2 linked regions of the Megalodesulfovibrio gigas DSM 1382 = ATCC 19364 genome follow. The protein of the gene in region 1 interacts with the protein of each later gene in a pairwise test. Links are inferred from orthologs where the notes say so. Each region holds a gene or a part of one and is shown on either strand. Other genes may lie near its edges.

The links.
Region 2: the proteins of rlmN (region 1) and ftsZ interact in binary tests that used the Escherichia coli proteins (3 or more experiments, as listed by UniProt). The link is inferred for Megalodesulfovibrio gigas DSM 1382 = ATCC 19364 from one-to-one orthologs.

The regions. Positions count from the first base shown.
Region 1 is NC_022444.1:1,629,167-1,632,373, reverse strand. What follows is about bases 280-3,170. They hold rlmN (23S rRNA (adenine(2503)-C(2))-methyltransferase RlmN), read right to left. Parts: upstream 2,303-3,170; coding sequence 1,256-2,302; downstream 280-1,255. Other genes in these bases: DGI_RS07120 (tRNA nucleotidyltransferase/poly(A) polymerase family protein), read right to left, coding at 2,378-3,170; hisI (phosphoribosyl-AMP cyclohydrolase), read right to left, coding at 731-1,120; hisG (ATP phosphoribosyltransferase), read right to left, coding at 280-731. In the rest of the region: more of hisG, read right to left, coding at 1-279; more of DGI_RS07120, read right to left, coding at 3,171-3,207.
Region 2 is NC_022444.1:370,168-373,453, forward strand. The notes cover bases 20-2,989. They hold ftsZ (cell division protein FtsZ), read right to left. Parts: upstream 2,219-2,989; coding sequence 821-2,218; downstream 20-820. Other genes in these bases: ftsA (cell division protein FtsA), read right to left, coding at 2,270-2,989. In the rest of the region: more of ftsA, read right to left, coding at 2,990-3,286. UniProt on the Escherichia coli protein: Essential cell division protein that forms a contractile ring structure (Z ring) at the future cell division site. The regulation of the ring assembly controls the timing and the location of cell division.

The sequences.
Region 1 (3,207 bases):
AGGGCCGGCAGCACGGCCATCACGGCCTCCACCTTGTCTTCGGGGACGTTCATCTTCAGGCCCACGAGCTTTTCCGCCCGCAGCGCGCCTTCCAGCAGCATGACCAGCTGCTCGATCTTGGCCCGCTTCCAGGGGTCGGCCCAGGCGGTCTTGTTGGCGATGAACTTGGTGTTGGTGATGAGGATTTCGGAGATGATGCGCAGGCCGTGGGCCTTGATGGTGGTGCCGGTCTCGGTCACTTCCACGATGGCATCGGCCAGGCCTTCCACCACCTTGGCTTCGGTGGCGCCCCAGCTGAATTCCACATCCACATCAATGCCGGCCTGGGAGAAATACCGCTTGGTGAAGCCCACCAGCTCGGTGGCGATCTTCTTGCCCTGCAGGTCCTCGGGCCGCCTGAAGGGGGAATCTCCGGCCACGGCCAGCACCCAGCGGGCCGGACGATTGGAGGTCTTGGAGTACACCAGATCCGCCACCTCGATGACGTCGGACTCGTTCTCCAGAATCCAGTCCTTGCCCGTGAGGCCGCAATCCATGAGGCCGGATTCCACGTACCGGCTCATTTCCTGGGCGCGGCACATGGAGCAGACGATCTCGGCGTCATCCACCTCGGGGAAGTAGTTGCGATGCGCAGGGCGGATCTTCCAGCCGGACTTGGCGAACAGCGCGATGGTGGCGTCCTGCAGGGAGCCCTTGGGAATGCCGAGTTTGAGACGGTTCTCGCCGGCCATTATTTGTAGACCTCCTTGGGGTCGAAGACATAGGCGGAGCAGGTGCTGCAGGCTCCGTCCTTGAGTTCACGATAAAAACAGCTGCAGTAGCCTTCGTGGCAGGCAGCGCCGCCAATCTGGTCCACCAGCAGCAGCAGGGTGTCGTTGTCACAGTCGATGCGGATGGAGACGATCTTCTGCACATGGCCGGAGGTGCCGCCCTTGTGCCAGAGCTTTTTCCGGCTGCGGGACCAGTAATGCGCCTCGCCCGTCTCCAGGGTTTTGGCCCAGGCTTCCTCGTTCATGTACGCCAGCATGAGCACTTCGCCGGTCTTGTGATCCTGGGCGATTGCCGGCACCAGACCGCCCTGCTTGGCGAAATCGGGAGTGATGGATGTCGTGTCTGCCATTGCAATCCGTTCCTTGCAGAAAAAAACCGCCCGCCGATGCGGCAGGCGCAATTCTTTCACTTATCCCGATTTTTCCCGGGTCGCAAGCCGCTTCGAGTGGCATTTGCGGGGAGAATGTGTCGGCTGCGCGCCGAATCAGCCTTCCTGTGCCTTGAGCTGCCCGCAGGCAGCGGCGATATCCGCCCCCTTGGAGGCCCGGCGCAGCACAGTCATGCCCTTTTTCTGCAAAATGGCCATGAACTCCGCCACATCCGCTTCCTGCGGCGCAGCATACGGCGAGTCCACCCCCTGGGGCGGATTGTAGCAGATCAGGTTGATCTTGGGAGACGAGCCCTTGAAGTGCGCGAACAGCCGCACCAGTTCCCGGGCGTGCTGGGGCTGGTCGTTCACCCCGCCCAGGAGCACGTATTCCAGGGTAATGCGCTGCCGGGCCTTGAGGGGATACGCCTCCAGCAGGGCCAGCAACTCCTCCAGGGGCAGGGCCTTGGCTGCCCGCGGCATGAGCTGCTCCCGCAACGCCTGGGTGGGCGCATGCAGCGAGACGGCCAGGCTGCACAACCCCGTTTCCCCCAGCTCCACCAGCCCGCGTTTGATCCCCACCGTGGACACCGTGACGCGCCGGGTGGAAAAGTCCGGCCCCAGGGGATGCGTGAGGATATGCAGCGTATCCAGCAGGTTGTCATAATTGAGCAGGGGTTCTCCCATGCCCATGAAGACCAGATTGCGCAGGGGCAAGGCAATGCCGCGTTCGGCCAGCACCTGCCGGGCGGCCAGCACCTGCCCGGCCATCTCGCCGGCGGTCATGTTTCTGGTGAAGCCCAGGGTGCCCGTGGCGCAGAAGGTGCAGCCCATGGCGCAGCCCACCTGGGTGGAAAGGCACTGGGTGGTGTGATCCTTTTCCGGGATGAGCACGGTTTCCACGCGCTCGCCATCTTCCAGGGCCAGGAGCAGCTTGAGGGTGCCGTCCTTGCTGGCCTGGGTGGTGACGACCTCGGGCAGGGCGCAGGAGCATCCGGCCAGCAGTTTTTCCCGAAAGGCCTTGGACAGATTGGTCATGGCGGACACATCCACCACGCCTTTCTCCCAGATCCATTGAAACAACTGCTTGGCGCGAAACCCCGGCTCGCCCAGGCTGGCGCAATACTGCTCCAGGGCCGGCAGGGGGAGGGACAACAAAGACATCTTGACCATAATCGACCATACCCAAGAGGGGGCTCGGGGGAACTGCGTTCCCCCGAAAACATGTTGGTGCCCGCCCTACCCCAGCTTTTCCCTGGCCACGTATTGTTTCACGAACTCCACAGCCTCGGGCACGGATTGCACGTCCCCGCGGATCTGGGCCTGCAGCAGCTGATCGCGCAGCACGCCCACCTGCGGCCCGGGCTTCAGGCCGGTGAAATCCATGATTTCGTTGCCGTTGAGCAGCGGTTCCAGCATCTCTTCGGGCACATCGGCGCGTTCCAGGAGCTTCAGGTTGTGGTTAAAGCTCTTGTAGCTGCCGCGCATGGCCTTGAGACGGGCGCGGGCCATCTCGATGAGCCGGGGGTACTCGTCCAGGGCCTTGAAGCGGCGGATACCCTTGTCCGACAACATGTACGAAAACCGGTGATGGTGCCGGACCAGGTGGCAGATGAGATCCGTATCCTCGGGGGAAAAACGCAGGCGGGTGAGAATTTTGCGGGTAATCTTCGCGCCCACGTCCGCATACTGGGAGAAGTGCCACTCCCCGCCGGCCACCTGGGCGGTGTACAGCTTGCCCACGCCGTGGAACAGCAGGGCCATGCAGCCGAACCAGTCGTAGGGCAGCTCTTCGGGGTAGCAGCGCATGGCGTCGAAGGTGTGCTGCAGCACGGTCACTTCCTCGCCGCCGTCCTCGCTGGTCTGCTTCACGCGGGTCAGCGCCGCCACTTCGGGCATCAGGCCGTGGAGAATCTGGGCGTCGTACATCAGGGAGGCAAACAGGGAGAGATTCTCGGCCTCCACCTTGCGCCATTCATCCATGATGTCCGTGATGGAGACGTAATCCAGCACACGGCGGGCGCTGCGGACAATGGCCAGCCAGGTGTTGGGCTCGATGGGCAGATTGA
Region 2 (3,286 bases), 1.3 Mb from region 1 along the record:
AGACCAACCTGCTGGCCCTGAACGCCGCCATNCGACGAAGTGCGCAAGCTGGCGGAAAAGACCATGCACGCCACCAAGGAAGTGGGCAGCTACATTACTCAGATCCAGAACAGCACCCGGACCAGCATTGCCGCCACCCAGGAAAACGCCAGCACCATCGGCGCCGTGGCCAGCCAGGTGCACGCTGCCGGGGATTCCCTGACCGCCATCCGCGATCTGGTGAAAGAAACCGCCGCCCAGGTGCAGAGCATCGCTGCCGCCAGCGAGGAGCAATCCGCCGCCAGCGACGAGATCACCCGGTCCAGCAGCGAGATTGCCGACATCGCCACCCAGGTGGTGGACGCCATGGCCGACTCGCACGCCAATGTGGAGAGCCTGGCCGACTTGGCCCGCAAACTCCAGGCGACCATGACCGACATGGGCGAGAAGCACTAGCGCATTTTATTCTTGAGGAAGATCTTTGCGAGGGGGGAAACCTTTTGGAAAAAGGTTCTCCCCTCTCGCGCTCTCCCCTTCCAAAACTTTACTAGTGACCTTGACTCACCATAAAAAGTCTTTTGGAAAGGAGGCCAGTCCTTGAAGGGCGGAAGAACCTTTCTTCAGAAAGGGTTTCCCCCGAGAGCTCTTTTCAAGGAAACTTCACCGCTGAACGTGGACATCGCTTGCGGGCCGCGGCCGCCTGAACGCTGCCGGCAGGGCTCCGGCCCGGGCTTGAAGGAACGGTCTGGGGGGCCGCTCCTTCAAGCCGAATCGGGGGGATGGGGGTATGGAGTGCGACTGGGACCAGGGGTCCCAAGGCACGCGGTACCAGGTGGGGAGCCTAGTCCGCTTGCTTCCTGATGAACGAGGGAATCTCGAATTCGTCTTCATCGAACACGAAATCATCCTCCCCCGGGGCGTGAGAGCCCATGGGTCCAAGATGGGCGTCTTCCTGCCCCTTGCGATAGCGCAGGTAGGCGGGAATGGACCATTCGTCCTCCAGGCCGGCCTGCTTGCGGGCCTTGAGACCCGGCGTCATGGGCGAAAGCCCTTCGTGCGCCATGGCCGAGCCGTTGCCACCGCCCGGACCACCCGGGCCACCCGGACCGCCCTGCCCGCCGTACCCGCCACGGACCGGGGGCTGCGGGGCCGGACGCGCCGGCGGTTTGGCGCCGCGCAAGGGTGTGACATTGCCGCCCTGCCCGCCCTCGCGAGCCTGCTGCAACTGGGCGCGGGTGAGCCCCTGCGCCATGCCCGGCATGGCCACATGCGCCATTTCCGCCGCAGTTTCGATGCCCGTGGCGATGACGGTGATGCGCATTTCTTCCGTGGAGTCCTGATCGAAGACCGTGCCGAAGAAGATACGGGCGTCTTCGTGGGCGGCTTCGGAGATGGTGGACGCCGCCTCGCTCACTTCGTCGATGGTCAAATCCGGGCCGCAGGTGATGTTCATGAGCACGCCCTTGGCGCCTTCGATGGACACGTCCTCCAGCAGCGGGCTGGTGATGGCCTTCATGGCCGCCTCGCGGGCGCGGTTTTCGCCCCGGGCAATGCCCGTGCCCATCATGGCCAGACCCATTTCGCCCATCACGGCCTTCACGTCGGCGAAGTCCAGGTTGATGAGGCCGGGCAGCATGATGAGGTCCGAGATGCCCTTGACGGCGTAGTACAGCACTTCGTCCGCCTTCTTGAGCATTTCGATGAAGGTGGCCTTTTTGGCGGCCAGGGCCAGCAGCCGGTCGTTGGGAATGGTGATGAGGCTGTCCACGTGCTGGCGCAGTTCGGCAATGCCGCGCTCGGCGGATTCCTTGCGCTTCTTGCCTTCAAAATAGAAGGGCTTGGTCACCACGCCCACGGTCAGGGCCCCCAGGTCCCTGGCGCACTGCGCGATGACGGGCGCGGAGCCCGTGCCGGTGCCGCCGCCCATGCCGGCGGTGACGAAGACCATGTCCGCATCGCCGATGATTTTCTTGACCTGGTCCATGGACTCCAGGGTGGCATCGCGCCCCACTTCGGGATTGGCGCCGGCCCCCAGGCCCTTGGTGAGCTTTTCCCCCAGTTGGATCTTGAACTCAGCCTTGGAACGCGCCAGGGCCTGAATGTCCGTGTTGGCCGTCACAAAGCGAACACCTTTCAAGGCCGACGCGATCATGTTGTTCACGGCGTTTCCGCCGCCGCCTCCCACGCCGATGACCTTAATTTTGGCCATCTGTTCGCCTTCAAGCTCTTGAAACTCCATAAGACCCTCCAAAACATCCCCAAGCTGCACGTTGTTTCCCCAGAATTCACCTTATGAGATATCCGAAAACCACTTCTTCATCCGCCCCAGAATGCGGTTGAAGACGTTTGCGTCGCGGATGCGGAACTTGTGTTCCAACCCCTCTTTCTCCGCGCCGTACATCAAGAGCCCCACCGCCGTGGCGTACATGGGGCTGTTCACAACGTCTCTGAGCCCGCCCACGTGCTGGGGGTATCCCAGCCGGGTGGGCAGGTTAAAAATCTGTTCGCCCAGCTCCTGACAGCCCTCGATGAGTGCCGTGCCGCCAGTGAGCACCACGCCCGCGCCGATCATGTTCTTGTAGCCGGAGCGGATGAGTTCCTGATCCACCAGGGAGAGGATCTCTTCCATCCGCGGCTCGCAAATCTCGGCCAGCACCCGACGGGAGAGCCGTCGGGACTCTCGCCCGCCAACGCTCATGACGTCAATGGTTTCATCCTTCTTCACCAGGTCTGCCAGGGCGCAACCATAGCGAAGTTTGATCTTCTCCGCCGCAGCCATGGGCGTGCGCAAGCCAAAGGCGATGTCGTTGGTCATGTTGGTGCCACCAAGGGCCAACACGCCGGTATGTTTGATGGATTCGTTGGCAAAGACGGCAATGTCCGTCGTGCCGCCGCCGAGGTCCACCAGGGCCACGCCGATCTCGCGTTCTTCCGCCGTCAAAACAGACTTGGAAGACGCAAGTGATTCCAACACAATGTCCGCCACGTCAAGCCCTGATCGATGGCAACTGCGAACAATATTTTGCGCGCTGGTCACGGCGCCGGTGACGATGTGCACCCGCACCTCCAGCCGCACGCCGCTCATGCCTTGCGGATCGGCGATGCCGCGCTGGTCGTCCACAATATATTCCTGCGGCAGGATGTGGATGACTTCGCGGTCCAGGGGAATCGCCACGGCCTTGGCGGCGTCGATGGCCCGCTCCACATCCTTCTCGCCCACCTCGCCGCCCTTGACGGCAATGACGCCATGGCTGTTGAATCCCTTGATATGGCTGCCGGCGATGCCAGCATAGACCGACCTGATCTC